Regions from separate parts of the Paenibacillus sp. 10L310 genome, predicted to be linked through region 3. Evidence: predicted binding sites of a transcription regulator. Region 3 holds the regulator's gene; each other region holds the start of a gene.
What was found. Region 3 encodes NrdR, which represses ribonucleotide reductase genes. Its sites were predicted from a motif close to AACACNATATATNGTGTT; they were not measured.
Positions count from the first base shown of each region.

Region 1: AC1DE7_RS23545 (anaerobic ribonucleoside triphosphate reductase) is a predicted target of NrdR. The motif match lies at 6,763-6,780, and genes of this name have one in related genera.
Region 2: AC1DE7_RS04120 (adenosylcobalamin-dependent ribonucleoside-diphosphate reductase) is a predicted target of NrdR. The motif match lies at 8,042-8,059, and genes of this name have one in related genera.

Region 1 is NZ_JBFTKC010000013.1:165,299-176,121, forward strand. It holds gene AC1DE7_RS23530 (glycoside hydrolase family 3 C-terminal domain-containing protein) at 217-3,039, shown strand; gene AC1DE7_RS23535 (methyl-accepting chemotaxis protein) at 3,192-4,031, opposite strand; gene nrdG (anaerobic ribonucleoside-triphosphate reductase activating protein) at 4,248-4,757, opposite strand; gene AC1DE7_RS23545 (anaerobic ribonucleoside triphosphate reductase) at 4,754-6,715, opposite strand; gene AC1DE7_RS23550 (hybrid sensor histidine kinase/response regulator) at 7,197-8,834, shown strand; gene AC1DE7_RS23555 (aldo/keto reductase family protein) at 8,984-9,922, shown strand; gene AC1DE7_RS23560 (GGDEF domain-containing protein) at 10,061-10,823, opposite strand, start outside.
Region 2 is NZ_JBFTKC010000001.1:834,126-844,948, reverse strand. It holds gene AC1DE7_RS04140 (extracellular solute-binding protein) at 1-897, opposite strand, end outside; gene AC1DE7_RS04135 (acyltransferase family protein) at 1,154-3,247, opposite strand; gene AC1DE7_RS04130 (flavin reductase family protein) at 3,822-4,382, opposite strand; gene catA (type A chloramphenicol O-acetyltransferase) at 4,611-5,258, shown strand; gene AC1DE7_RS04120 (adenosylcobalamin-dependent ribonucleoside-diphosphate reductase) at 5,341-7,980, opposite strand; gene AC1DE7_RS04115 (DEAD/DEAH box helicase) at 8,484-10,247, shown strand; gene AC1DE7_RS04110 (YqhG family protein) at 10,251-10,823, shown strand, end outside.
Region 3 is NZ_JBFTKC010000001.1:668,899-679,721, reverse strand. It holds gene AC1DE7_RS03415 (S-layer homology domain-containing protein) at 1-1,813, shown strand, start outside; tRNA gene AC1DE7_RS03410 (tRNA-Ala) at 2,050-2,122, opposite strand; gene nrdR (transcriptional regulator NrdR) at 2,308-2,775, opposite strand; gene AC1DE7_RS03400 (alpha/beta-type small acid-soluble spore protein) at 2,892-3,113, shown strand; gene AC1DE7_RS03395 (lytic transglycosylase domain-containing protein) at 3,196-3,759, opposite strand; gene coaE (dephospho-CoA kinase) at 3,756-4,352, opposite strand; gene AC1DE7_RS03385 (manganese efflux pump) at 4,362-5,135, opposite strand; gene mutM (DNA-formamidopyrimidine glycosylase) at 5,278-6,105, opposite strand; gene polA (DNA polymerase I) at 6,224-8,878, opposite strand; gene phoU (phosphate signaling complex protein PhoU) at 9,111-9,770, opposite strand; gene pstB (phosphate ABC transporter ATP-binding protein PstB) at 9,834-10,589, opposite strand; gene AC1DE7_RS03360 (methyl-accepting chemotaxis protein) at 10,819-10,823, opposite strand, start outside.

The DNA.
Region 1 (10,823 bases), on a different contig from region 3:
CCTCTGTTTTTTTTGTTAAACATGCTATATGATAAGATTACCGAAATCGTTTTAGGTTTTGAAAAGGAGATCAGGTTTCACACCTATAAACGTTGATTATAAAAGGATTAATCTATTCATCGGAAGAAAGATTTCATCCGAATTAACCCCGTTTTTTCTTAATATATGTATTCGCTATCATTTTAATTAACTACCGATAACCAAAGGAGATTCTATATGACGACCAACCAAACGAAATATCCGTTTCAAGATACAGCACTAGAGTTAGACACCCGTGTGAAGGACCTTGTATCCCGCTTGACGGAAGATGAAAAAATTGAATCCATGCTGCAATATCAGCCGGCAGTAGACCGCCTGGGTGTGCCTGCATACAAACATGGTACAGAAGCGGCCCACGGCTTGGCCTGGCTTGGAGAAGCAACATCTTTCCCACAACCGGTGGGGCTTGCATGCACATGGGATGCGGATCTGATGAAGGAGATTGGCTCCGTACTTGGAGACGAGGCGCGTGTATTTTATAAACGCAATCCTGCAGTGAACGGTCTTACGCTGTGGGCACCTACAGTGGATATGGAACGTGACCCGCGCTGGGGACGGAATGAAGAGGCGTATGGTGAAGACCCGGAACTGACAGCCGAGCTGACGACAGCATTGGTCAAAGGAATTCAGGGTGACCATCCAAAGTATTACAAAGCGGTCGCTACCTTGAAGCATTTCCTCGCCAATAATAACGAAGTGGATCGCGGAAGTGGTTCGTCCAGCATTGATCCGCGCAACATGCGTGAATATTATCTAAAGGCGTTTGAGAAGCCATTTAAGGAAGGCGGCGCACAGTCCATGATGACGGCGTACAACTCCATTAATGGTACGCCAGCGTTGTTGCATCCTTTTGTGAACGAGATTGTCAAAGGCGAATGGGGCATGGATGGTTTCATTGTCAGTGATGCAGGCGACGTAATGGGCATCAAGAATGATCATAAATACTATGATTCCCACACACCAGGTACCGTAGAATCCGTGAAGGCCGGAATTGATAGCATCACCGATGATGCTGAGCTGTCCAAACAGGCACTGCGTGAAGGATTGGAACAAGGTACACTCACGATGGATGACATCGATAAGGCGTTGTTCAATACGTTCCGTGTGCGTTTCCGTCTAGGCGAGTTCGATCCGGAAGAAGACAACCCGTACGCTGCTATTGGTGAAGAGTCCATGATGACGGAGAAAGCAAAAGAACTGTCGCTCAGAGCCGCAAGAGAACAAGTGGTATTGCTCAAAAACGACAAAGGCACGCTCCCGCTGGACAAAACAAAAGCTGGTAAAGTGGCTGTGATTGGTCAATTGGGCGGAACCGTCTATCGTGACTGGTATGCAGGCACCATGCCGTATAACGTATCCCCACTTGAGGCGATCCGTGGCAAAGTAGGCAGCGACAAAGTATCGTTCAAGGATGGTAATGACCGTATTACGTTAACTTCCGTAGCCAATGGGAAGAAAATTGGACTGGCAGAAGGTGAGAAATCACCTGTGATTGCTTCGGGAGAAGCGGAGACGTTTATGGTTTCCGACTGGGGCTTCGGAAGTTATACCTTGCAGGCGGAAAGCAACGGCAAATATCTGACCACAGATGAAGAGACCGTAACGGCTTCCGCTGATGAAGTGTACGGCTGGTTCGTGAAGGAAGTATTCCACCTGTTGCCACAACAGGACGGCAGTGTAGGTCTGACCACTTGGAATGGCAAAACGGTGACTGCACCTAATGGTGGAAACGATGCATTAGTAGTGTCCGAAGAACTGAAAACCTTTGGTGCCACAGAGACGTTCAAGCAGGATGTGATTGTGAACGGACTTGAAGAAGCGGTAGCAGCGGCTAAGGCTGCGGAAACGGCGATTGTCTTTGTTGGTAATAATCCGCTTGTAAATGGTAAAGAAGAGATTGACCGTCCAAGTCTGGATCTCGCCGAATCCCAGCAACGTCTGGTTGAGGCGGTCTATGCCGCGAACCCGAACACGGTAGTTGTCATCGTGGGTAGTTATCCGTTCACATCCAACTGGGTTCAGGAGAACATCCCGGCGGTATTGTATACTTCACACGCAGGACAGGAACTGGGTAACGCAGTAGCAGACGTACTCTATGGCGACTATGCGCCAGCAGGCCGTTTGAACATGACATGGGTACAATCAGCAGATCAACTGACCGACATCAAGGATTACGATATCATTCAATCCGGTCGTACGTATCAATATTTTGAAGGTAATGTATTGTATCCGTTTGGACATGGTCTGACGTATGCAACGTTTAAATACAGCAATTTGGAACTTAGCCCAGCTCAAGTGGGTACAGAGGGCAGCGTTACGGTAACTGTAGATGTAACCAATACGGGTTCAATTGCCAGTGACGAGGTTGTTCAGTTGTACGTTCGTGCAGGCAAATCCCGGGTGAAACGTCCACTCAAAACGTTAAAAGGATTTCGTCGTCTTCATATCGAAGCGGGAGCTACAGCGAAGGTCAGCTTTACTTTGCCTGTTCAGGAACTGGCAATCTGGGATGTAACTCGTGATCGGTATGTCGTGGAAGGTGGAACTTACTCTATTATGGTTGCCAAGTCATCCTCCGATGTTCAGCTGGTTGCAGACCTGACGGTAGAAGGAGAGACGATCCCTGCCCGTAATCTGGGTGTGGCTACTCGTGCCGAGAATTATGATGCATACTTGGGTGTTGATCTGGATGAGAGCAAAGAGGGCGGAAGTGCTGTCCGTGTAGTTGGTGAGCAAGGATGGATTGCCTTTAAGGATGCCGATCTGGGTAGTGGGGCAGCAGCAATTGAAGCTCGTGTATCCGCGGAACAAGCAGGCGCTGTGTTGGAAGTTCGACTCGGTTCACCAGACGGTACGCTCGCAGGACGTGTGGAACTGGCACAAGGTGAAGCCCAGCAGTGGTCTACCGTGAAGGCGGAACTCACAGGTGCATCAGGTGCGCAGGATGTATACATTGTGTTGTCTGCGGGTGTGCGCATCAGTCACTTTGAGATTCGTTAAGTCAAATAACTCATGAAAAAGCCTCCGAACTTATTCGGAGGCTTAGTTTGTTGTTTAATGACCATTTTGCATAAATCCCCTGAGCGGTAGGAAACGAATTATACAAATTTCTATGATATGAACCGTGCTTGTATTGTCCATTAAACGTATTTTTATTTTCCGTCAAACGTAATCATTTTTTGCACAAATTGCTTCAATTGTTTGTTGGTTTCATTCAGTTGCTCAATTGTGCTCATGAAATTGTTTACGAGTTCAGCCTGCTCTTGGGAGCTTGCAGTGATCTCACCAAGTTCATTCTCCATGCCTTGAATGGATTGCCGAACCGAGAGAAGAGAATCTTCAATACGGGCCGTTGCTTCTTTGGTATCCACAGACAGTTTGCGAATTTCTTTGGCAACAACGCCAAAACCTGCACCAGCTTCCCCTACACGAGCAGCTTCAATGGCAGCATTCAAGCCGAGCAGATTGGTTTGTTCGGAGATTTCACGAATGAAACTGGCGACCTGAGTGACATTGCCTGATTTCTGTACGGCTTGTTTGGAATTGTTCCGGATCTCTTCGGTTGTGGCACTGAGTTCCTCGGAGTGTGCAGCTACATGCTGTACACTGTCAATTAACTGGTTAGTCAGATTTTCGGTAGCATCCATGAGCTGTTGCAACTGGTCTTGGTCATCCATACTGTAGAGCAGATTAAACAGGGCGATGACTTCACCTTTTTCATTTTTAATGGGGATAAAAGCTACGTCAAAAGGAACACCGAATAAATCTTTAGGGTAGTGATCGAATCGTTTGACTGTACCGCCGTTGAGATCAGCAAAATTTCGATTTCCATCCAATAGAGGGTCGCCGGGTTGATAATTCAGTTGTTTTAACGATTCCCCTGCTGAGAAATATAGGAATTTCTCATGATCAATCACGGAGAGGGTTACATCCTGACGAATCGTATCTCGAAAGAAAGGCATACATGTAATTAATGCTTGAACAATATCCATATAAAAGATGATTCCTCCCTGGTTACCTTATGTAAACGGTTAAATTTTAAATGCTAACTTAATAACTACCTATATTATATATCGTCATGCAATAGAGAAGAAAATAGAGAGAATGGATAAAACCTATTTCTTAAAGAAGACCGCTATACGCCAACAAGACACGAGTCCGCTGGGGACCCGTGCCTTGTTAGTTGGTGAGGGGAATAAAACCAATGTTTACAGCATACTGAGCTGCATTGTAACGATGGTTCGAGTGGCAAGTGTTGCACTGACATCAATCAAACGCTGATTCCGGCTGCCGCGGAAGGGAAGGGAAACATCACGCTCCGCTTCAACGTATCGACCGTCAATAATCACATCGCACAACCGGGCAAGCTCCGCTCTTGCAGGGTCGGTAATCAGTTCTTCATATTCGAATCCCGTGTAGGCCCATACCGTCAGATCAGGACGTGCAGCGCGGAGCTGATGGACCCAAGACGTACATTCTGCTGCCGAGAAAAAGGGATCACCACCACACAACGTAACGCCATCCAGCAATGGATGGGTCGTCACTTCATGCAGAATCTGCTGCTGCCGCTCCTCTGTAAAGGGCTCCCCCGCTCGAAAGCTCCATGAATCCGGACTGAAGCAGCCCGGACAGGCGTGACGGCATCCGCTGATGAACAACACGGCACGCAGGCCGGTCCCTTCATTTACCGATTCCGGGATGTAACCATATAGATTCACCGGTGTTTCACCCGATCCCGCACTTCGGCCTGCTTTGCAGCATTGAAGCGTACTTTGTAATCTCCGGTCAGATAGCCAGTTACGCGGCGTAACCGCTGGAAGTGTACATGGTTCTCGTGGGCTCCACAGTTTGGGCATACATCCCCAATGACGCCTTCATAACCACATGCAGGGCAGCGATCAATTGGATGATTAATGGAGAAATAACCGATATCCTGCGCCAGTGCATACTGTACAATTCGCAGGAAAGCTGCGGTGTTGGCCCGAACGTTTCCGTCAAGCTCCACATAGGAGATCGCACCCGCGTTACATAAAGTGTGGAATGGGGCCTCCAGTTCAATCTTCCGATATGCTGGAAGCGTGTGGTAGACCGGGATATGGAATGAATTCGTATAATACTCCCGATCATTCACTCCGGGAATAATGCCATAACGCTCTCTGTCGATCTTCGTGAATTTGCCGGACAACCCTTCAGCAGGTGTGGCAAACAGGGTGATATTCAAGTTATGCTGCTCGCTCATCCGGTCACAGAACTCTCTCATGGTCCGAATAATGTTGAGCGCTTCGCGATGTACATGAGGGTCCTGCCCATGATGGCGCCCATAGAGAGCTGTCATACATTCCGCGAGACCGATAAAACCAAGAGATAATGTTCCATGCTTTAACAGCTCGGCAACCGGCTCGTTCGGGCCAAGCTGTTCTCCACCTTCCCATACACCCTCCCGCATCATGAAGTCCGATGCCTTGGCAGGCTGCAATGTCTGAATTCGGTAGCGGTGCAACAGGCCGGAAGCGGCATTATGCATAACTGACTCCAAAGCAGTATAGAATCCGGCTCGGTCAGCGACAGCTCTTGCACCTTGGCAGATGCCAAACCGGATGCCGAGCTTCACGAGGTTAATGGTGTTGAAGGACAGATTACCTTTACCACTTTGACGATTGCGACCAAACCGGTCAGCCAGTGTACGTGTGCGGCATCCCATAGTTGCAATGATCGTATCCGGATCTTCCGGATGATAGAAAGGCAGATTGAAAGAGGCATCCACATTGACAAAGTTAGGATACATCCGCCGGGATGAACAGGTGACTGCGAGCCGGAACAGATCATAGTTCGGCTCTCCTTGAGCCTGATTGATCCCCTGTTTACATTGGAAAATATGTTGAGGGAACACGGGAGTCTCCCCGTTGCCCAGGCCACGAATGGTTGCTTCCAGCAACGAGCGTGATACCAACCGTCCTTCCGCAGAAGTACATAATCCATAGTTCAGTGAAGTAAATGGAATCTGACCACCCGCCCGGCTGCTCATCGTATTCAGGTTATGAATCAGTGATTCAGCAGCTTGTCCTGTCTCCAATTCAGTCTCTTCATAGGCGAAGGCATATGCCCGCGGACATTGATTCTTCGCTTCGATGCTATCCAGATGAAGCTGTTCATCCCCGATCAGAACATTTTCACCAAAGAGCCGTTGCCCTTTGCGGTAGTGTTTGCGGAACGATCGCTGTACATAAGGGGCCAGATCCCAGTCAATTTTATTGGCCGATACACCGCCATATTGACTGTTCTGCTGGGATTGGAAGATGATCGCAACCAGAGCCATGGCAGACATGATCGTCTGAGGTGTGCGAACCGATCCGTTACCTGTGTTGAAACCCGCAGCAAGGAGACGGTCAAACGGGATAAAGATACAGTTGGTCGTTCCAAGTGCATACTGATCCAGATCGTGTACATACAGATCCCCATTCTCCACAGCTTGGGCAAGCTCTTCCGGCAACACATGACGCAGAGCATGCCACTTGGCGGTCTCCGAACCGAGCCTGCTCATCTTACCACTGAAGGAATCCCCGTTCAGATTCGCATTTTCCCTCAGCGTATCGGCGTCTTCTGCGCCAATAATTCGTCTTCCCAGGTCGGATAATAGATCGGATGCCGGTGGGGTGGCATACTCAAGCATGTTCATGTAAGGTTCCTCCTAAAATGATTTTGGTTATCATTCAATTCACGTTAAATACTATATGTAGATTCGTCTTATCCATTTATAAACTATATGTGGTTTTTTGGGTGTGATAATGATCACACAGCTTACTGAACAAAGTGGACTTTCCTTTAATTGCTGCGGATAAAGGTTCCCAAAGTCTGAGCGGAAGCGTATAATTTCTAGTTATTCTGCAAGTATAATATCCGAAGTCGGACAAGATGGACTTTAATCAAGCTGAAAAAGCGAGTTGCAATGAATTCGCGGTCGTTAAACCATCCGTTTAAGACCTGCTTTTGTTCACAAATGGGCAATAGGCAGGGAGTATGATTCTCTTATACTTCTACGGTGTTAATCATATAAGTATAGATTGTGACAGCTATTCGGATTTTTGATGACCCCTGTACGTGATTAAACATTCTGAAATACAGATTTGAAAGTGCAGCTAAGATAAGAGGGGTGAATCATGGGGACGGCAGAAGGCATTACAAGAGGCTTCTATGAAGATATAAAGGAAGCTGCGGCCCATATCGTTGACGTATTAAGTGGTATATTGAAGGTCAATACCATCTTTGTTGCCACGAATGACGGGGTGACCAATGTCATTTTGGAGGCCTTTAATCGTACGGAAGAGTTAGTTGTTAAAGGCAGTGCACTTCCATTTACGGATTCATATTGCAGCCTGGTATTAAGAGACAACGGTAACGTGCTTACGATCCCGGATACATGTGAACATCCGATGACACGATCCATGGGCGTTACGAGCGGACTTGGCAATCGCTTCTTCGTGGGCGTGCCTATTATGAGAAGATCGGGCGAAACATTTGGCACCATCTGTCTGATGGATGATCCTGGTTATGTGATCAGCGAAACCGATATGAAGACACTGAAGGCGATGGCTGTATTCCTGGGTTATGTTGTTGATCTGGAAAGCACGTTGCATGTTCAGGAGCAGAAATTGAGTGATTCGGAACAAATGCAAGAACAGCTCCAGGCAGAGAAAGAACGTGCCGAATCTGAGGCTATGACCAAAACACAGATGTTGAAGCTAATGAGTCACGAGATTCGCAATCCTTTGAACGGTATTTTGGGACTAACAGATCTTATGCGCACACCGGATATGCCTGAGGAGCAGTCCGAATATGTGAACATGATTGAGACAAGCGGCAATATTCTGCTTTCCTTGCTGAATAATATGATGAATTTCAACACTAATGAAGCAGGTAAAACGGTTATACATGATGATCCGTTTGATCTGGTAGGCACCATTGAGAATACCGTGTATCTCTATGCCGGGATTGCGACGGGCAAGAACATTGAGCTGGGATTAAATCTTGAACTGAATGTATCTCAAGTGTTCGTTGGTGATGAAGTCAAGATTGGACAGTTGCTTGCACACGTCATTCAATATGCTCTCGATTCAACGCGTGAAGGTTCCGTTCTGATCACAGCAGTGGTGAACGGAGAAGAATTGGAGGAGACCGGTACACTTCAGCTCAAGGTGAAGTACACGGGTCAGATGTTATCGGACAAGAAGACACCAACCTTTAACTGCCAAGATGAAAATTTGAATATCCAAAAATTGATTGGAAGCAATCTAGGTTTAGCTGTAAGCCAGAATCTTGCCATTCTCATGCATGGCCGTATTCAGGTGAGTAGTGTGAAGGAAAATGAGACGGAATTCAACATCTCCCTTCCGTTGCGCAGATACTGGGAGTTACCTCAACTCGCAAGTGTTCAGCAGCGGTTAAAAGGGAAAAAGGTGTTGCTTGCCAAGGACCCTGACATTTTGCAAGGTGTCTCTTCCCTGATGCGTAGGTGGGAGATGGATGTACACATGACCTCGGGTGTGACATTAGCGCATGATTGGATCAAGGAAGGATTCATGCCGGATGTAGCCGTTGTGGATATGGGATTAATGGAAGGCGGCGCGGTTGATTTTGTACATGAACTGAAACAGCGACTGGAGAATCTGCCCGTCATTGTTCTTGTTCCTTATGGTATGCACATTGAATTGCATGAAGCAGAAGCCTTTGATGCTGTTCTGACCAAGCCGGTCAGACAGGCTGATCTGTTGAATGCATTGAGCATTACTTTGCCTTAGATCATGATCATAGATTTTTATTCGGCGCACCTTATAGGTGCGCTTTTTTTCGTTTTCCATTTTCTGAGCTAAAGCCCTTTTATTCCGAGCTGGTTACGTTACAATAGAAAGTGAACTTCATCTTTATAACCAACAGAGGAGGATGTACATTGGATTATCGCAGATTAGGTGGAAGCGGACTGAAAGTCAGCGAGATCAGCCTGGGAAGCTGGCTGACGTACGGAGGGTATGTGGAACGTGAGAATGCGGTGAAATCAATTGAAACTGCATTCGATGAAGGCATTAACTTTTTTGATACTGCCAATGTATACGAACGGGGTGCAGCAGAAGAACTGCTGGGGCAGACGCTCAAAGCATATTCCCGTGACTCTTATGTACTTGCAACCAAAGTATTTGGCAAAATGGGTGATGGTCCGAATGACCAGGGGTTGTCTCGGAAACATATCAAGGAGCAATGTGAAGCCAGCTTGAAGCGCCTAGGCGTTGAATATGTGGATATCTATTACTGCCATCGTTATCATACCGAAACACCAATTGAAGAAACACTCCGCGCGCTCGATGATCTGGTACGCCAAGGCAAAGTGTTATATGTGGGCGTCAGCCAATGGACTGCGGCTCAGATGGAAGCTGCGTTGGGTACAGCAGACCGTCTGCTCCTGGATCGTATCGTGGTCAATCAGCCGGTGTACAACATGTTTGACCGTTATATCGAAAATGAAATTATTCCGCTCGGTGAGCGTAAAGGCATCGGACAAGTTGTATACTCCCCGCTTGCTCAAGGTCTATTGACCGGGAAATATACGTCCGTTTCCGATATCCCAGAGAATAGCCGTGCTGCCAAGCTAGGATGGGACGAAGGAAAGATCAATGCGGATCGTATCGGGAAAGTTCGTCAACTGATTGAAGTGGCGGACAAGCTGGATCTGAAGGTTGGCCAACTGGCCCTTGCCTGGATTCTGCGCCAGAACAATGTATCCAGTGCACTTGTAGGGGCGAGTCGTCCCGAGCAGGTAAAAGAGAACGCGGCTGCATCTGGCGTGAAGCTGGATGCTGCCATTGTGGAGGAGATTGAGAGTATCCTTGCTTGATCTCCTGTCAGCACACAAGCTGAGATGATATGCAATGATTTATAAAGAAAGGGATGTCCTGTGCGCCTGAATAGGCGAACGAGACATCCCTTTTTTGGAGCGTTGAAAGGTTAGATTATTGAAAGGTTAGATCTTACTTTAAAGTGTAAGAGGCAAGGAGCGAAAAGTTAAGGCACACACACGGTTACGCCCTGTATTCTTGGCTTCATATAAAGCACGATCGGCCTGTTCGAAGAAATCATCATCGTCATGATCATCACAATGATCGGGATATACGGCTACACCAATGGAGATGGTTAGACGTGTCGTGTGCCCGTCGGGCAGAGCAAAATGGTATTTCTCTACAGCCTGTCTTATAGATTCGGCGGTAGCCACGGCCTGACGGTGTCCACAGTCGAGCAAGAGAATGGCGAATTCCTCCCCACCATTTCGTGACACGATATCAGCAGAACGTGCATGCTCAACAAGCAGTTGTCCAAGTTGCTTCAGGACCGCATCGCCGGCGGAATGACCATAGGTGTCGTTTACCTTTTTGAATCGGTCAATATCAATGGCAAGCAAGGAAAGCTTCTGTTGGTAATCCCTCGCACGCTGGAGTTCCAGTTGAAGTGATTTTTCGAACTGTCGTCGATTGCTCAGGTTGGTAAGATGATCGGTAGATGCTCTTTTTTCCAATAGAAATAACATTTCATTGGATTTATTAATGAATTCTGCGATGAAATAGATAAATAATCCACCGGCAAAAGAAATGGTCATTTGTAACGGATATATCTTCATTAATGAATTCATGCTGTCTGTATTCAACATAAGGATGATAAAGATTAATGTCATGCCAAGCAGATTCATTGTAATTATTTTGGTCAGTCTGGACCAGGGAGCATAGGCGAAGTATACACCGGAC
Region 2 (10,823 bases), 170 kb from region 3:
GTTCAACACCTCTTCAGGTGCATTGTTCACCAGATTTGCCAAGGCCCATCCGCCGTTCATGACCATCGCTGCCTTACCTTGGAAATAAAGCTGCATCATCTGTGTCTCATCGATACTGTTGAATCCATCTTGGAATGCTTTGGTGTTGCCAAGCTCCTGCATCTTGTTCAGGGCTTCAATAAATTGTGGATCGGTAAAGCTTGCACCCTCTTGTGCTGTCGCTTTCAGGAACCAGTCCGTACCGGTAATCCGATCAGCCAGTGTACTGAATATCGTTGATTGAGCTACCCAGTTGGCCTTGTTGCCAAGTGCCATGGGAATAACTTTATTTTGATTAAAAGTAGCAATCGCTTGTTCCAGTTCCGCCCACGTCTCAGGCACTTTTACGTTGTACTGCTTGAAAAGAGCTTCATTATAATAAATGAAGGAACTTGGCGCCAGATTCATGGGCACGGAGTAGATATTCCCGTCCACGGTGTATCCGTCCAATGCATTCGGGATAAAGTTGTCTTTCCACTCCGGCTTTGCGTCCAGCTCTGCATTAATGGGCTGTAACAGATCCCCTTTGACAAATTCCTTCGTCATGGCATCCGGCCACATCACGAACAGGTCTGGCATCTCGTTGGCAGCGGCCACTGTACGAAGCCGGGTTTTGAGACCATCTGTTGGCAAGCCTTCATCTACAACTTCAATATCTGGATGCGCCGCGCGAAAATCTTCAATAATTTTGCGCATCGCAACCGCCTTTGCATCCTGTCCGGTCCAGTTGTGCCAGAGTGTGACGGTTACTTTGTCATTCCCACTGCCTCCTTCTGAAGTGTCCCCGCCAGCACAGCCAGCCAGAATAATGGAGAACAATGTTATTGCCAGGAAACCTGAAAGCCATTTTTTCAACATCTCTATAATCCCCCTCGGCGATTTGAATACACTTATTGTAAATGGTAACGCTATCATACCGTAAGGTGACGATCCACGGATGCAGGGGTGAAAAATATCGGTTCCCCTGTTTGGAATTTACTTTGCTGACTTATTGTTCATAACATATAAAAAGAGCCCTCACAATGAGAGCTCTTTCTTGTTGCAGCCGTCGGCAGCTTCACCCAGGCTATATATAATGAATAAGTGCTAAATCGTATTAAATATGGATTGCGTATTATTGGATACTGTTTTTCACCAGTTCTGCAAAAGCTTCGGACCCTTGCGTAGTGAGATGTACGCCATCTTTTTCAAAATATTCGTCATGTCCCTCACTTGCACTGTTCCAGTCAATCAACGAGACATTGCTGTATTTGGATGCTGCCTCATTCAACGCCCTGTTCACCGTTCGTTCCCACGGACGAGGTACGCGCACAGTAACCAGATATACCCGATCCTCATCCTTCAGATAATCAAGCACAGCATTCAAGTTTTTGGAGTTAAAGGAACCATTCGTCCCGAGCTCCAGCACCACTTTGCTGCCCATTTGGTTGTTTTGCTTCAGACCTTCCAATACATCGCCTGCCTGCCACATCTGACGACCAACATGTCCGTCCACATACACTCCCGATATACTTTGCTCCAGATACGGTTTTGCATCCAAAATGACCGAATCTCCAATAACGGTATAATGAACTTTTCCATCCTCGGCAGGAGGAGCCGTTTCTTCATTGTCCTGAGATGAATCAGGTGCATCATCCGCATGATCCGTATTATCGGATTGATTCGCTCCAGCGTCATCTGGTGTATCATTCTCGTTAGTCACGGAGTCATCAGCCGGCTTATCTTCAGACTGACCGTCCTTGCCAGGATTCACTGAGTTGCCTTGGTCGTCAGGTTTTGAGTCTGGAGCAGACTCTCCTGTTGGCTTCTCATTTTCCCCCGGATCATCTTTCGTTCCTGCTTCCGGTTTATGGGTATGAGCATCGTTCTTTTGGCCAGAGCCTGACGTTCCTGTAATAGCTGGCAACACATCCTGTCCCTGTTCCTCCGCTACGGAATTCTCTCCATTCAATGTGTTGGACATCGATACCGAATGGGAATCGGAGTTCGCTGCATGTGAAACCATCATCTGAGATACCGTATAGGACAACAGCAGAATCGTCATCAACAGACCTGCCCGCTTCCACCATACGTTACGTATACCGATCGATGACCGCCCTCTTCCCCATAATCGGGACCAAGAATCACGGAATCCATTGTACCGAATCGGATTTTCAATATATTTAAGGGACAATGAGGCTAGTACAACCGTTACAGCAACCTGTAAAATGATGCGTACAGGATGTGCTCCTCCCGTATCCACCGCGGGATTGGTTAACATAATGACAGGATAATGCCACAGATATAATCCGTAGGATCGCTCTCCGATCCAGCGTAATGGCTTCGCGCCAATGATACGTGCCAGGAAAGACGATGGGTGAGCCAACACCGCTACCAGCAACGTTGTTGCGATAGCCTGAAGCACCATGCCCCCTTGATACAGAAACGGATCGTATTCACTGCTGTTCAGCATCATGTAGATTAACAAAGCGAGCGCAGCAAGTCCCGACACATCGAGCACAAGCCGGTTCATGCCAGACAGAGAGTTCGATAGCTTGCGACTAGGCCACACCACGGCAAGAGCAGCACCAGCAAGCAGTGCGAATGCCCGCGTGTCTGTTCCATAATATACACGGCTCGGGTCCAAATCCGGATTATACATGATGGCCATTGCGCCAGCAGATAATTCAGCTGCGACGACAATGAAAACGACCAGCCATCCCTTTCTTTTGAACACTACGATTGCTGCGATCAGTAGAAGAGGCCATATAAGATAAAATTGCTCTTCCACAGCCAGTGACCAGAAATGTCCAAACGGTGATGGAGGGCCAAAACTTTCGAAATAGGAAACGTTGTGAAAGATATACCACCAATTGCTTATGTATAATACACCCGAAACGATATCACCACGAAGTGCAGCAAGCCGGGATGGATCTGTACAAGCCAACCAGATCATCACCACAGCTGTCATAGTCAGCATGCCTGGAAGCAAACGCCTTACCCGTCTTACCCAGAAATCACCGAGTGAAATGCGTCCATGTTCCTGCCACTGTGACACGAGAATATCTGTAATTAAATATCCCGAGAGAACAAAAAATATACCTACACCGAGCAGTCCGCCCGGAATAAAATCCAAATTCAGATGATACGCGATTACCGCAAGTACAGCGATGGCTCGCAAGCCGTCAAGTCCGTTCATATGTCTCTTACGATTTAACGATTGTGACATGCATGCCCCTCCTTGTTACTGTGAGTCAACAACATCGGTGTTGGGGGCATAAAGGAACTCCTGATCGTTCTGGTTGTCATTAACATACGTATTGCACCTTCCATCTTTCATTTACAACATAAGAAAAGCTTCTGTTAGAAGCACGATCCGATGATGCGACATTCTGTGTGAATTCTATAATCTTAAAGAAGACGAGTTGCCTGTCCATTAAGTTTAATTATTAAAATATTCTTTATATTCATTCGTGAGTTCACGTTTAGCATTATACGCCCGTATTAAGCCTTATACTTTACAGGAATAGTTACAAACGATTAAACCGATGTAACCTTTCCTGCCAGCTCATATAGCTGTAAAATCATACTCTAATTTTGTCGTTAAATATAGTACTTTTCATCGAGTGGCTAAAATTACCTGTCCCGCTTGCGCAAACCAGCATACCCACACACAACTCGATTGAAACAATTGAATTCATAACAAAAGGCTGCCGACTTGCTCAGCAGCCAATATCCATTATAAACCTATGTCAGACCGGATTGAAAGTTTTGCTCATAATTGCTTCTTCTTGCCTAGGACCCTAGAGGTGGAACGGGTGAATCTTTTCTTCTGTCCTCGCATCCATGATCCGGTATGCTGAACGCCCTGTGTACATTGGGATTTGCAACTTCTCCAGATCAACCATTCCATTCTCCAGAAAGTACTTCTGATCCTGATATCGCTGCAACACTTCGCCTGCAATCCATTCATGGTCACCATATGTCGTAATCTCCATAACCTTGCATTCATAAGCAAAATAAGCATCTGTCAAAATGGGTACACTTACCTTGATTCCTTCCTCATACGGAATGCCGAATCTTGTGAATTTATCCGTATCTCTCCCACTGAACGTTCCTGCAGCTTGAATCCACTCCGATCGATGACCTGGCAGGAAATGAACACCGAATACGCCACTCTTCTCAATGAGTTCATAGGAGTATGTTTCCTTACGAAGGGAGATGCCGTATACGCCTGGTGATGATCCGATGTATGTATGCCATCCGGACGCCATCACATTCTGGACTCCCTCATGACGTGAAGTCACCACCGCTACCATTCCAGGATAAGAATAAAATATAGGTTCTTCTATCGGCTGACGCATCTAATCCCCTCTCTTCTTCGTTATAAAGACAATTTTAATTATAAAGGAAAGAAACAGGTTGAAAAAGCGTTTTGCAGACGATTTCGCTATAAGCGACATATTCACTATCATGGTATACTGAAATGGTCAATTTCTAAAAATACGATACTGGGAATGTGATAGGATATGGTCAAATCAGTCAAATATACCTCCTAAATAAAGACATTCAAATTTAGGAGGTTATAACTTATGTTTAATTCAATCGTGTTAGATCAGTGGGATCGAAAGCCATACTTTGACCACTACTTGAATCAGGTCAGATGTACCTACAGCATAACTGCTAATCTGGATATCACTCTATTGATCAACGAACTGAAGCTTAAAGGATTGAAGTTCTATCCGGCTCTTATTCATATGATCTCTACGGTCGTCAATGCACACAGGGAATTTCGAACTTGTTTTGATGCCGAGGGGAGATTGGGCTACTGGGACGAAATGTCTCCGAGTTATACAATTTTTCATGAGGACAACAAAAGTTTCTCAACGATCTGGACAGCATTCCATGAAGATTTTGAGACGTTCCACATTCGTTATCTGGAAGATATGAAGAATTACAAAGATCACAAACAATTTGTTGCCAAACCCAATGAACCGCCAAATACTTTTCCCGTTTCCAGTATTCCTTGGGTGAACTTTACGGGATTTAATCTGAATATTTACAATGAGGGAACCTACTTGTTGCCTATTTTCACGATGGGGAAATATGTTCAACAGAACGATAAAGTATATCTTCCCTTATCCGTTCAGTTACATCACGCCGTGTGCGACGGCTACCATGCTGGTGTTGTATTTAATGAATTGAAATCACTTGCAGATCGATGCCAAGATTGGTGTTAGTTAGCTAAATGACAAAAAGGCATTCCTGACTTCGTAATGGAGTCAGGAGTGCCTTTCTTTTTCTCTTTTTTTCAAAAGATATTTAATTGCATTTACTGTACCCACAGTTGCTGCATGTTTTGCAACCTTCCACATTCATCAGGGATGCCGAGCCGCATGAAGGACATAAATCTCTCGATTCGGTAAAGGTTTTCTGATCCTCCACTTTTGGATACGTGCTCTCCACTTGACTCTGTTCTTGTAATGCTCCAGGTTCGTTCTCCTGCACATCGCTCTGTACATGACTTTCCAATGCTTTGGCGACTGCATCAGCAATCGATTCAACCCTATTGGCTCCGAAGCCAATCGCGCCCGAACCACCGATTCCCTTGAGATGTTTGATCAACAGTTCAACCTTGTGCCCATGGTCTCCGTATCGAAGGAACAGAGAGCATACTCGACCGAGTGCCTCAGCCATGGCAAACACATCCGATCCCGCTTTGCCCACGTTCAGGAAGATCTCACCCGGCGTTCCCTCCAGATCATTGATCGTAATGTAAGCCATCCCAAATGGCGTATTGATTTTGTATGTCGCACCGCGCAGTACTTGAGGACGGCTTCTGTATTGTTTATCCAGTACTGTAGATGAGGACGGGGCTTGATCGGAAGAATGCGTTTTAACACCAACCTGGCTATTGGAAGTTCCATCACTTGCCTGTACTTCAGCATTATTCGGGTTTTCTATTGCAGATACGACTGTCTTCTCTTCAGCTTCCGCCGTGTTCTGATCTTCAGCCTGGGTCGCTTCCTTCTTCGACGTGGACAACACCTGCACATCCCTACTGCCGTCGCGGTATATCGTTACTCCCTTGCAACCAAGGTCGAAGGCCAGTTCGTACAGCTCAGCCGTATCCTCCACTGTAAAATCAGCCGGACAGTTGGCCGTCTTCGAGATCGAACTATCCACCCATTGCTGGATCGCAGCCTGCACCCGGATATGATTCTCAGCCGACAGATCCATCGCCGTCACATAATAGTCTGGTAAAGCTTCACCCGGATGTTTATCCAGCCAATCTTGCGCGATCGGTACGAACTGTTCATCATAACCTAGACGGCTTTGACGGAAATACTTGAAGGCGAAATACGGCTCAATACCTGTTGATGTGCCCACCATCGTACCTGTACTTCCCGTTGGCGCTTGTGTGATCAGTGTGACATTTCGAATGCCCTGTTTACGAATGGCCTCTCCCACTTCAGGGTACGTCGCAACCATGTTTTTCATGAATCCACTCTGTAAATACGGTTCAGCTTCGAAAGCTGGAAAAGCTCCCTTCTCTGCTGCAATCTCTGCCGATGCCAGATAGGCCTCCTTCGCCATGAATCCATACAGTTTATCCAGAAAAACAAGAGATTCAGGACTGCCGTATCGAATACGCAGCTTAATCATCAGCTCTGCCAGTCCCATTGTGCCAAGCCCAACCCGGCGTTCACGCTGCTGATTCAGTCTATTTTCCTCAAAATGATATGGTGTTGCATCGATAACATTGTCCAAAAATCTAGTCGAGATGCGAGTGGTTTCCGCCAGTTCATCCCATGCCACATCATGATTTGTTTCATCGTAGAATTTGGACAGATTGATCGCAGACAGATTACATACACCCCAGGCAGGCAGACCCTGTTCCGCGCAAGGATTAGTACAGATAATCGGATTGAAATACCAGCTGTTGGACATCTGGTTATAGTACTCCATGAATACCACACCAGGCTCTGCCGATTTCCAGGCTGATTCAATAATGGTATGCCAGATTTCGCGCGCCTTCAGTGTACGATAGTGCACCACCGAATGACCTGCGGCTTTCCATTGCTGCATATCCCCGTTCCACTCGGTATCATAGTCTGGATCGTTTGTATCGGGAAAAACCAAATCCCAATCTCCGTCCTGCTTGACAGCCTGCATAAATGCGTTGCTCACACATACAGACAGATTGGCATTGGTCACCTGCCCCATCGTTTGTTTCACGGTAATAAAATCAAGCACATCCGGATGCCAGTCATTCATCATCAGCATGAGCGCACCCCGGCGGCTTCCGCCCTGTTCAATCAGTCCAGTCGTATAACTGAACAATCCGCCCCACGATACGGAACCGCTGGATGATCCGTTGACACCTTTCACCACCGCTCGGCGAGGACGCAAAGAGGACAAATTAATGCCAACACCTCCCCCACGTGCCATAATCTCCGTCATCTCGGTCAAAGTCTTCATGATTCCACCCCGACTGTCTTGCGGAGACGGAATGACATAACAATTGAAAAGTGTCAGCTCATCGCTTGCCCCCGCGCCCGCAGCAATGCGGCCTCCGGGTACTAACTTCCAATCTTCCAACACAGAGCGGAACTTGGACTCCCACGTTGCCCGCTTATCGGCTGTGGATTCGACAGAAGCCATCGCTTTGGCAAGACGGTCCCACATCTCTTCCGGTGTTTTTTCTATGTTGAGTGTCAATTTCTCCACACTTGTCTCGATCATCTCTCCGCTTCGAGTTCTTACCTGTACAAGCTGACCCTGACGTTCTATGATTTCGCCCACTTCCTTGGTTGGGAACTTCGGATCATCCTTCGTTAATACCAATACCACATCTCCTACCTTGGCATGATTCGAATCAGCGTCCTTCCAGGCGTATCGGTCCAGAAATATTTTTTCGCTAAGTCCTTCTAATTGGTACGATCGTTGGTTCGATTTCATCGCTACGTTCAACCTCCCCGGTATAAAGCTCCATTTTCACTATAAAAGTAAATTATGACGAAACACCACATATAGTGATATAAAAACAGTATATTACACCATATATTGATTTTCCATGCGACTTTTATCACAGACCTTATTTTATAGACTCCCTATACACGGACAAGCTTCTTGTAAATAAACTGTAGTTCACATTGGTTCAACTAAACTTTTTACACAAGAACGGAGAGGACAGAAATAACCTGAAGAAGCGAAGCGTTGGCCTAAAAGCTTTCTGAAAGAAAGCTGCATCGAAAGCATACGCTATCCCCGGGTTTTCCCCCTTTGGACAAGGGAATCAAAAAAAATCTGGGGATAACAGCGATTGGAAGGTTATTCTGTCATCGGAGTGACAAGTGTAAATATTCCTTATTTGAACCCACATAGTTATGAACTGACTCTCATTCGTCCATACTATTACCTACGAATAAAACGTCATCACGTATGGCAGGGGAGGAAACACCATGAACCGGAAAAACCCGCACCACATGAATCAACCTGTAGCCGAGCTGCCCGTTCCGTTGGAATTTGATCGGACCTGGATTAATCAATTGGAATCACGACTGGATAAAGGGGGGCCTTGGGGGGATTACCGACTCTTTCAACTCGGCATTCAAGCCGAAGAGACCAACCTTATTCCCAATTTTGATGAGATTCAATGTCTCAAGCATCTACAAGGCCTTACCCCACTCCCTCACCAGATGGACACTGCACGCAGAGTATTATTTGAAATGTCAGGCCGGGCCATTCTCGCCGATGAGGTGGGTCTTGGCAAAACCATTGAAGCCGGTCTCATTCTGAAAGAATATATGGTTCGAGGTCTCGTATCCAAGGTACTCATTCTCGTGCCTGCCTCTCTTGTACTGCAATGGGTACGGGAGTTGAATTCAAAATTTGGCATCCCTGCTATTGCCCAGAAAAAGGCCTATTCCTGGCAGAATGAAGTGGTTGTTGCTTCCATGGATACAGCCAAACGTGACCCGCATAAAGATATGCTGCTGAATACTGATTACGACATGATTATTATTGACGAGGCTCATAAGCTCAAAAACAAGAAAACAACCAACTATCAATTCATGCTGAAATTGCGCAAAAAGTATTGTCTGCTGCTTACAGCTACACCTGTGCAGAACGATATGAGTGAATTGTTCAATCTGATCAACCTGCTGAAGCCCGGTCAACTGGGTCGTCAGGGTGACTTTGCGGCCAACTTTGTTGTAGACAAACGAGTTCCGAAAAATCAGGAACAGCTTAAGAACGAGTTATCCAAAGTCATGATTCGTAACCGCCGCGGCGAAGGCCCTGTTCAATTTACCAAACGGAATGTCTCCAACGTGAATCTGCAACTATCGCCCGAAGAACAAGCGCTTTATGATGGCGTGACTTCCTTTGTTAAAGACCAGTACCAGGAAGCTGGCGGCAACCTGAGCAGCATGCTCTCCCTTGTTACATTGCAGCGTGAAGTGTGCAGCAGTCGGGATGCTGTATTCGTGACGCTGGTTAATCTGTCGAAGAAACTTCCGCTGGACTCTCCCCTTCGGGACAAGATTTGGGAACTCGTTGCCCATATTAAAGCGATCAAGGAGAATACCAAAGCGGAGAAAACGATGGAACTGGTTCGGAACATGAATGAAAAAGTAATTATCTTCACTGAATACCGGGCCACACAGGAGTATCTGCTAAACTATTTCCGCAACAATGGGCTTACGGCTGTACCCTATCGGGGTGGCATGAATCGAGGCAAAAAAGACTGGATGATGGATCTCTTCCGCGGGCGTGTGCAAGCCATGATTGCAACCGAAGCGGGTGGTGAAGGCATTAATCTGCAATTTTGCCATCATATGATCAACTTTGATCTGCCTTGGAACCCTATGCGGGTTGAGCAGCGGATCGGTCGGGTACACCGGCTGGGACAGCAAAATGACGTGAACATCTTCAATTTATCCACGACGGGAACCATTGAGGAACATATTTTGAATCTGCTGCATGAGAAGATCAATATGTTTGAGATGGTGATCGGCGGGCTGGATGTCATTCTGGAACGGTTAGAGAAGAAGGAGTCTATTGAGAAAAGTTTGTACAAAATCATGCTGGAATCACAAACTGATGAAGATATTCGCCGAAAAATGGATTCACTTGGACAATCGTTGAACTCTATTCAACGTGAGGTTTCAGATGAAGGGCCTGCCGTATCCGGGTTGTTAGATCTTCGTAAAGGAGGTAGCTAACTCATGACCATGTCTCCCCATGAAGTGCAGGCTTATGTTCTCACCTATCTGGAAGCACTGGATTGTCAGATTATGGAGCGTTCCCCTGCCCATGTTACAGTCAAACTCTCGCCTGAGGCGGACAAAGCGTTGACCAATCGCCCCTATTATTGGGGGTTCGTGGAACGAACCGGAGCACCCGCTGAGACGATGTCCTTTACATTTATATTTGATCCTGACAGTTATCAGCAGGCCATTGAAGCAGCAGAAGCCACAGCTGCGCAAGCATCACCTCCTGCTGTTCCTAACCCTGATGGAACGAATGGCGTAACCAACGGCAGTCCTCAAGGCGAGCCACCAAAAGAAACTATTTTAGGCCGTTACTTCGGTATTACGCCATCGTTGCCACAGCTGGGGCCAGGACGCATATTGCGTGAAGAAGTGGTGTATGGCAGTCGCAGACTGCAGCAGATTTTCGGCGCTGCCCGTGAAGGCGGTGCCTTCGTGAACCTGTTCGAACAGGCTGCCAAACGGCAATTGCGGGCTACAGCGCCAGCCGTATATGAGCCTTGGCTTGGTGTCTGTTTCAAGGTGGAA
Region 3 (10,823 bases):
GGTAAGCGGTTCACCGAATGCTAAGGACAACGACGCTCACAACAACCTGGCCTATTGGATGTTTTTAAATGCTCATAATGTTGGAGGCTACCAGACTAACCTCAATAACTTTATCAATAACAATATGCCAAAAATGATCAACGCGAGGGCTTCGCGCTTTGAGAGTAATGAGGTCCTTACGTGGCCCTACAATCAATTTGATCAGCCGAACCTGAGGCCGAATCCGGCCAACACACCTGTTCTGGCTGATTACATAGCGCACGAAGTTGAAGCGGCGGTTCTTTACAACCAGATAACTATGGGGAATTGGAGCATAGCTCCCACGGCGCAGTCCTCTAACTTGCCGGCTTGGAACAATGACTACACAGACGTCTTTAATTGGATGTTCGCGCAGAGAAAACCGGTCGTGCCCGGTGCTCCGAGCGGCTTCAAGGCGACAGCCGGTGACGGACAGGTCACATTGAACTGGACCGCCCCTGCTGACGACGGTGGCAGTGCGATCTTGGGCTACAAGGTATGGTATGGCAACGGGACGCCGATTACACTGGATGCGACGGAGACCAAATATACCTTCAAGAACCTGACAAACGGCCAAGGCTACAACTTCACCATCATCGCGGTGAATGCAAAGGGCGACGGCGCGGAGATCAGTGCTACGACGACGCCGATGAAGACGACGACTCCCACTGTGCCTGATTCTGGCGGCAATACGGGCAACACCGGAAATACCGGCAACATCGGTAATACGGGCAACACCGACAATACGGGCACCGGGACAGACGCTGGAACGTTGAAGTCGACCTACACAGTGAATACACCGAAGGATAAACCCGCGGTCACAGACAAAAACGGCAACACCACCCTCCCCGGTGGCGGCGAGATTGTGACCAAAGGCGGGACGAAGATTAAGGTGCCCGAAGGCACAACGATAGACTCAAACGGTAAGGTAACCATTCCGGCAGACAAGAGCGCCGAAGTGACACTACCCGGCGACAACAGCACAGTGACCATTTCGGGAGGATCGACAATAGCGAGCGACGGTACGGTTACAGTAGGCGGCAAAGACGCGCATGTGACCCTGCCCAACGGCAACCGTGTGGATATTCATGGCGGATCGAAGATACGGAGCGGCGGAGCGGTTGTGGTAGGACCGAGCGGCGCAAAAGTTAGCTTAGATAACGGCATGTCGCTGAACATCCGTGAGGGTACGGAGCTGGCGTTTGATGACGCCCCCCCACTGGGCTTCCTCGTAATATCGGGCAATCCTTTCAGGGATGCCAACATGAACGACTGGTTCTACAACGATATAAATTTCGCCTACACATACGATCTTTTCAACGGCACGACGCCCACAACGTTCTCACCGGGAACCGCAATGACGCGTGCAATGTTCGTCCAGGTACTAGCCAATCTTGAGAACGTAAACCTCTCCAGCTACACGAGCTCCCGCTTTAACGACGTGACAGAAGGACAGTGGTACACTGCGGCAGCCGAGTGGGCGGCCGAAAAAAGCATAGTCAACGGTACAAACGCAGACCTGTTTGACCCCAATTCACCGATGACGCGCGAGCAGATGCTGGTGATACTGTACAACTACATGAAGTACAAAGGCTATGAGCTCCCTGAAAGCCACGCTAAGCCCTTCACGGACGAGAGTGAGATCGCCTCCTGGGCGTTGGAGGCCGTTCAGGCGCTACAAGGCATCGGCATTGTATTAGGCAAGCCGGACAACTTTTTTGCTCCCAAAGCCACCGCCACCCGCGCCGAAGTAGCCACGATCTTTGTAAGATTCGTTGAATATCTGGCTAACTGAAAGCGTATACAGATAAATGCAGACCCTTCCGGTTGGACAATATCCAGCCGGAAGGGTCTCCTTGTTTTCAAACTGTACTTTTTTTGACAACTCCACAGTCAGGACTTTAAACCCTCTATTTTTGCATCTAGAATATTTGTCCCCAAGTCCAAAAAATTCTAATTAATTAATGCATGTTCTGATTTATTTCACGCACAAAAAAACGCCATCACATGACGTGATGGCGTTCTTGATTATGGAGCCTAGGGGGATCGAACCCCTGACCTCATCGCTGCCAGCGATGCGCTCTCCCAGCTGAGCTAAGGCCCCAGGATATGAAATAGATAACTTGTCCAACACTGCAACGTTCCACAGGCGACTCCTATATCATATAAAATCCAGCTTTCGCTGTCAATCACTTTCTCAAGATCCAAAGTGATTGGAGAAGAACAACCGATTTCTCTGGTACACACGGACTGGAACTCCAGACTGCTCTTCTCCCTTTACCAACTTCATTAATCCTCCAGATCGTCTTTGGACAACAGGGATTTCAGTTCTTTCATGAACATATTGATATCTTTGAACTGGCGGTATACCGACGCAAAACGGACATACGCCACTTCATCGACCGGAAACAACTGTTCCATCAATAATTCACCAATCTGGCGACTCTCAACTTCAGCATCAGCTGTATTACGGAGAGATTTCTCTACTTCAGATACCATCATCTCCAGGGTCTCTACGGAGACTGGACGTTTCTCACAGGCACGAATAAGCCCGCGGAGAATCTTGTCCCGGCTGAACTCTTCCCGGCTGCCATCTTTCTTAATGACGATCAGTGGAGTCTCCTCAATCATCTCAAACGTTGTAAATCTTCGGGCACACTGCTCACACTCACGGCGACGACGAATGGATTTTGCTTCGTTGGCCGGACGCGAATCAAGCACTTTGGTACCCATATAACCGCAATAAGGACACTTCAAAACAGATCACTTCCCACGTTTTACTTTTTACCACATATTCCCTGTACTGATTTTGTAATGAAAAACGCATTGCCGACACATAATACTTTTACCAACCCGCGAGGAGGTGAACAGCAATGGCACAAAGCAATGGTAACTCCAACAACTTGGTGGTAACTAAAGCTTCCGCAGCACTCGAGCAAATGAAATATGAAGTTGCTCAAGAACTCGGAATCAGCATCCCACAAGACGGATACCAAGGTAACATGACTTCTTACGAGAACGGTTCGATCGGTGGATACATCACGAAGCGTCTGGTAACAATTGCAGAACAGCAATTGGCAGGTCAATACCAATAATATCTGCATCGTAATACGCTACACAGAGGAGCATGGAGCGGCCGGTGAATAACCGGCCTGCTCTGTGCTTCTACTTATATACTTAGAACGTATTATAGATCTTTACATACTGATTATAATAGTAAATGACTCTTTGTACATAGTGACGCGTCTCACCAAACGGAATATCTTTCACTGTATCGAACGAGCCATCCCATACACCATCTCTAAGCCAACTGTTCACTTTGCCTGGACCCGCATTATAGGCAGCGATCATAACTGCTTCATTGCCATCGAATTGATCGGACAGATTCCGCAGATACCATGTGCCTAACTGAATATTTCGTTCAGGCTCGTGCTTCAATTCCTCCAGCGAAGTGTCGGGAATTTTGGCTTGTTCCAGTATCCAGTTCGCCGTGTCCGGCATCAGTTGCATGAGCCCAATGGCACCTCGTTTGGATTCCTTGCTTGTCTTAAAATTGGTCTCCACCTTGATAATGGAAGCAATTAGAAACGGATCAACCTCATAGCTCTGAGATTGGGCACGGATCTCTTCCTTATAATGTATGGGATAGAACCATGCCATCCAGTTTGTATTCAGAAATAACACCAGTACAAAGGAAACAAACATCAACAGCAATACACGTTTCTTACGCAATATTCTCATAACAAACCCTTACGCTGTAGATATGAGTCAATTTGCTGTTCCGTCGCAGGCCATAAGCCGCTGTTATCGATGACAATGTCTGCCAGCTGTTTTTTGCGCTCAATATCCATCTGTACATCCATTCGAGCCTCAGCCTGTGCTGCAGTCATTCCATCCCGACTCATCAAGCGATCTCGTTGCACCGATCTCGGGACATATACAACCATGACTTCCTCGAAACCGTCCTCCAGACCTGATTCGTAGAGCAAAGGAATATCAGATACCACAAGTTTATCCGGATGTTGCAACGCGTATGCAGCAGCCCGTTCGCGCATCTCTTTTCGGATCGCCGGATGTGTGATAGCCTCCAATGCCTTTCGTTCCTCTGGTTGTTGAAAAACAATACTCCCAAGCTTTTTCCGATCCAGTGTTCCATCTTCGTTCAGTATGGCTTGTCCAAACCGCTTAACAGCGGCGGCCAACACGGGATGCCCGGGCATCATAACTTCCCGGGCAATAACGTCTGCATCGATGAGCAACGCTCCCTTACTGGCGAGATAGGCGGAAACACTGCTTTTGCCTGTCGCGATCCCGCCGGTTAAGCCTATATTCATCGTTTCACCTCATAACAACTTCATTATTCCCATAATCATTAACATTAGCGCTGGCAATACAGACAGTCTTCGCATCCAGCGCAGAGCTGAGAATCGTAGGCCAACCTTCATGCCGAGTGACAGAAACGCCCCACTAAACAGTGCAATAATGAGTGCTGTCCATAGTGTAGGGAATCCCAGAAGTGCCGCTCCCAAACCTGCTCCAAACGCATCCAGAGACAGAGCAATACCCAGCCACATCGCTTCTTGAGCAGATATACTCCCCGAGTTATCCATATCCGCCTTGGAGGGACTCCGAAGGATCTGAATGACAACGCCCAGCTTGCGCAGCTCCAGTGTAAATACCATTCGTTCCAGTGATCCACTTGAAGCCGACTGTTCCAGATCCAGTGCAAGCACCTGATTTCTGCCCTTTGAAGCCGACAGTCTCTCTTGTGCTTCTCCCACTCCAGTTACCTTTGCTTCTGTTCCCTCACCCATTCCAGTGTCTGTTTCCAGCTGTTCTTTGCCTTGCTTCCGAATTAGTTGCAACAGTGACCATGCACCAATACCTATCAATATAACGGCTCCCACGATCGAAGCGATATCCGGTGACACCACATGGGACAACAACACACCTACTTGCATCGACAAGGCAATAACCAATCCCGAACAGATCGAAATAACAGCGATAGATAACAGGGGAATCTTAGTCCTCCGTAACCCATATGTAATCCCGACTCCAAAACCATCTAAACTAAGCGCCAAAGCAAGCGCCAGCAATGAAATAAAATGATGCAGCACCCCGGACTCCTCCTCTGTGCGGTACTCGTGCCAACTGAAGATGCCAGTATGGGTATACGCCCGCTTATTTCTGCCATATCAGTATATGGAGGGAGGAATCCAAGGGTGCTATGATTTCATCATTTCGTTCATTCAGTTCATGTTACAGCAGCTGACAGTTCGGACAAAAATGCGTGCCACGGCCACCAACCACCGTTTTTTCAATTAACGTACCACAAGTTGTACAAGGTTCTGATTTGCGTCCATAGATTTTCAGTTGATGCTGGAACATCCCCATCTCACCCTGTCCATTCACATAGGACTTGATGGAAGATCCACCTGCATTCACTGCATCTTGCAACGTAGCCACAATCGCTTCATGAAGCACCGTTAACTGAGCTTCGGTCAGTGTCTTGGCGATGGTCTCGGGATGGATACCTGCGCGAAATAGAGCCTCGTCCACATAAATATTCCCGATACCGACCACATATGCCTGATTTAAAAGCACAGCCTTGATTTTGGTTGTACGCTTGCCAACCGCCTCGCGGAATGCAGTTACCGTAAAGGCGGGATCAAGCGGCTCCAGTCCCAGCTTCAGCAGAGGTTTGGACACCAGTTCCTCACCTGCATTAAACAGATGCATCGTACCAAATTGACGCACATCCTTATAACGCAATTCCGTACCATCATTAAAATGGAAGATCACATGTGTATGTTTCTCCACATCTTCATGCTGCTCGTACACACCGTATCTTCCTTCCATCCGCAGATGGGAGACAAGCACCAGCCCGTCCAGCAAAATACGCAAAAACTTGCCGCGGCGCTCCACCCCAATGACGGTATGTCCCGCGAGTTCCATTGCAAATGCATCTATGTCGTCCGGCCGCTGAATAATCCGCGGCAAGCTAACGGTAACATGATCAATCGTTTTGCCCACAATAAGTTGATTCAATGTTCTTCTGACTGTTTCGACTTCCGGTAATTCCGGCATGATGTTCTCACCTCCCCTATATTATAACGGAAGATGGCGCTCAGCGGGACCCTTTTCTTATATCTCAAACATGGAAAGCCCTTTTGTAAAATACCGGAAAAAACGCGCGGCACTTGATTTATTTCGCTTCGTACCAGTTATCACCAAAGCTGACTTCGGCTTTCAGCGGAACCGACAGTTCCAATGCTTTTTCCATGACAGAAGGCACTAATTCCTTCATCAATTCCAATTCATCGGCAGGCACTTCGAATACAAGTTCATCGTGCACCTGAAGCAACATACGGCTCTTCAACTTGCGTTCCCGCAGCGCTTCATCCATCTGTACCATGGCCAGCTTGATGATATCTGCCGCTGTTCCCTGAATCGGTGTATTCATCGCCGTACGCTCTGCGAAGGAACGCAGATTGAAGTTACTGGCATTAATCTCTGGCAGGTAGCGACGACGTTCCAACAGCGTTTTGACGTAACCATCCTGACGAGCTTCCTTCACAATGTCATCCATGTATCGGCGGACACCCTGGAACACTTCAAAATACTGATCAATAAACTGCGCAGCCTCTTTACGTGTAATATGCAGGTTCTGTGATAAACCATAATCACTTATTCCATACACGATACCAAAGTTAACTGCCTTGGCGGAACGACGCATATCCCCATCCACATCCTCAGGCTTCACGCCGAATACATCCGAAGCGGTCTTTGTATGAATATCCATATCATTGACAAATGCTTCCTTCAAGCGCTCATCGTCCGAAATGTGGGCCAGTACACGCAGTTCAATCTGGGAATAATCTGCTGCCAAAATGGACCATCCAGGTTCGGAAGGAACAAATACCTTCCGGATTTTGCGACCTTCTTCCATCCGAATCGGAATGTTCTGCAAGTTCGGGAATTGACTGCTAAGTCGTCCGGTAGCAGCAATGGTCTGACGATAATACGTATGCACCTTGCCATCCCGATTGGATATCTCTTTGAGCAATCCTTCCACATAAGTGGATTGCAGCTTGGCAAGCTGACGATATTGCAGAATATGCTTGACCACATCATTATAAGGAGCCAATTTCTCCAATACTTCAGCATCTGTGGAATAACCCGTTTTTGTTTTCTTCACCACTGGCAAGCCCAGTCTATCAAATAAAATCTCACCCAGTTGCTTTGGTGAATTCAGATTAAATTCCGTTCCTGACAGTTTGTAAATCTCAGCCATCAACCTGCTGATCTGTTCTTCAAACTCACTGCCCAAAGCCTGTAGATCGGCTGTATTGGCCTTGATGCCCTGTTTCTCCATGTCCGCCAATATGCGTGACAACGGCATCTCCAGTTCATGGAACAGTGAATTCATCTCATCGGTTTCCAGCACTTGCTCCTGAAGTGGAATAATGGCTGCTACTGCGGCAGCTTTGCGGCACAGGAAATCACCCAAGATCTCCACTTCCGGTACCTTGTACTTGGCACCTTTGCCCATAACCGTGTCATCCTCCACAAGTGAAGGCAGACCATACTTGGTCGTGAGTCCACTAATCGTCTGGTTGGATTCGGTTGGATCAAGCAAATACGCCGCCAGCTGTACATCAAATGACGCACCAGCGAATTCAATGCCATGTGCATGCAGGGCCAGATCTACACGATGAAGATCATAACCGCGCTTTGGCTGGTCTGAATTACCAAGCCATGCCCGCACTGGAGCGGCAGCTTCGGAATGAAGCAATTCCGGAGATATGAACGTATATGTTCCAGCGGAACCTACAGCAAGTCCAATCAATTTCGCTTGGTGCGGGTTATCCCCATGTGTCTCCACGTGGAGTACATCAATGGAATCGAGGGAACTGAACAGCTCACTGATGTTGTCCTCTGTTGCAATGGAAGACTCCACCTCGGCAGCAGGGACCGCTTCCTGTTCAGAACCGATGCTGCCACTGAACGACAGGCGTTCGAGCAAGGATTTGAATTCCAGCTTGGCCAATGCAGGGCCCGCATTTTCTTCTTTTAATCCAGCGAATTGCATATCCTCCCACGTCTGCTCCAGCGGAACTTCCCGGTGAATCGTCGCGAGTTGTTTGCTCATCCGGGCATCTTCGGCATGGGCCTCGATCTTTTCTTTCATCTTGCCTTTCAGCTCACTAGTGCCGTTCAGCACATCCTCTACCGATCCGAACTGGTGCAGCAGTTTCAACGCTGTTTTCTCTCCAACCCCGGGAATCCCCGGAATGTTATCGGACGCATCGCCCATCAGACCCTTGAGATCAATGATTTGCAGCGGCGTCAGACCATAACGTTCCTTAATCTGAGCAGGATCATACAGCTCAATATCGGTTACCCCTTTGCGCGTCAGCCCGATATGTACATGTTCGGAAGCAAGCTGCAGCATATCTTTGTCACCCGATACAACGAGTACCTGTCTGCCCGCTTCATCTGCCCGTTTGGTTAACGTTCCGATGATGTCATCCGCTTCAAATCCAGCTAGCTCAAACTGAGCAATGCCAAGTCCTTTCAGCAGTTCTTTGAGCAAAGGGAATTGCTCTGACAACTCTGGTGGTGTTTTCTCCCGTCCACCCTTGTATTCCTGATACCCTTCGTGGCGGAACGTGATTTTGCCTGCATCAAATGCAACCATGACATGTGTAGGCTTATGCTCTTCAAGCAATCTCAGTAGCATCGTAGTGAAGCCATATACCGCATTGGTATGCAGACCTTTCGAGTTGGTCAGAGGCGGCATTGCAAAAAACGCCCTGTAAATAATGCTATTTCCATCTATGAGAATAAACTTGTCCATTCCAGCACCTCGCGTATTATATGGTCAACCTCTTCAAATTACATCTACTCTCATGATACCATACCCACCTGTCACATCAAAAAGAATAGCCTCTTTCACTTCACATTTAATCACAAAAAAGAACCTTCTCCACAGACAGCTGTACACAGCCTACCTGAGAGAAAGTCCTTTTCCATTCATATGATTGCATTACTTAATCAGTACTGATTCCCAATTCCAAAGCAATGCTCTTCTATTGATTCAGATCCGGACGTTTACCTGTCACCAGGTATACCGTGCTCTCACCAATGTTGGTTGCATGATCACCAATACGTTCAATGTAACGCCCAACCATCATCAGCAGCATAGCCTGTGAAGCCTGATTCGGATGCTCTGTCATTAACGTGTAGAGATCACTGATCATGTGGCTGTACAGTTGATCGACCTGATCGTCTGTCTGAGCCATTTTGTAGGCCAGGTCTGTGTTTTCTTTCAGGAAAGATTCGATGGATTCATCGACCATGGATTTCACGATTTCTGCCATTTGCGGGATATCCACCAGAGGTTTAATCAGCTTCTGTCCATCCATCCGGAGTGTTACCTTCGCCACATCGAGCGCAAGATCTCCCATACGCTCCAGATCACTGGAGATTTTGAATGCCACGATAATACGTCTGAGATCCTTTGCCACCGGCTGTTGTGTGATGATCAGTTTGGAGCCAAGTTCCATAATTTTGTCTTCAAGGGCATTCAGATTCGCATCATTCTTGATGATGACCTGAGCTTTCTCCGCGTTCATCGTTTGTAAACTCTCAATAGCACCATCCAATGCTGCTCCTACATGTTCACCCATTTGTTTGAGCAAGGTACGTAGCTCTTCAAGCTCCTGATCAAATTCTTTTCTGCGAATCATAGATTTCATGTCCTCCTTATCCATCATCTCCGGGTATGCCGGGATCATTCCAATTCAGCTCGCTTAACCGAACCTTCCAGATATATAATCCTCGGTCCGGGAATCTTGCGGTGTGGAGAATAACGTCTCCGTATCAGCTGCCTCCACCACTTCACCATTCAGGAAAAATACCGTGCGTCCAGATACCCGTGCCGCTTGGTGCATATTGTGGGTAACCATAACGATCGTGTACTTGTGATGCAATTCTTTCACTAGCTCCTCAATCTTCAATGTGGAGATTGGGTCGAGTGCAGACGTTGCTTCATCCATCAGTAGAACGTCAGGCTGTACAGCCAGCGCCCGTGCAATACAGAGACGCTGTTGTTGTCCGCCGGACAAACTAAGTGCCGACTTTTTCAATACATCCTTTACTTCATCCCATAGGGCAGCATGGACAAGACTTTGTTCCACCAACTGATCCAGTTCAGCCTTTTGGGTTACCCCGTGCAAGCGCGGTCCATAAGCCACGTTATCGTATATGGATTTTGGAAAAGGATTCGGTTGTTGGAACACCATGCCAACTCGTTTGCGCAGTGTCTCCACTTCAATCTCATTACTGTAGATATCGGAGCCGTTCAGCATAACCTGTCCTTCCACACGAACACCCGGAATCATGTCATTCATCCGGTTTAACGTGCGAAGCAATGTCGATTTACCACAACCTGACGGCCCGATGAACGCAGTAACGGTTTTTTCCGGCAGATCCATCGATATATTTTTAAGCGCGTGATGCGTATCATAATATAAATTAAGATTTTCAATGTGAATGAGGTCCTTCATGGATGTTCACTTCTCCTTCGCTGCAGGGACACGGAAACTCCCTTTACGTTGAGACCGATACTGATAATCTTTCATCGCTGCTCGGCCATCTTTAATATCCTACCCTTTCATTGTAAAAACAGTATCACTTTCATGTTAACGGAATGTAAAAAAGACATCCTTAACCTTCATGATCTGCTTGATGGATCAATCTGATTGCTGATGCCTGCTTTATTGACTACCTTATAGTTTACT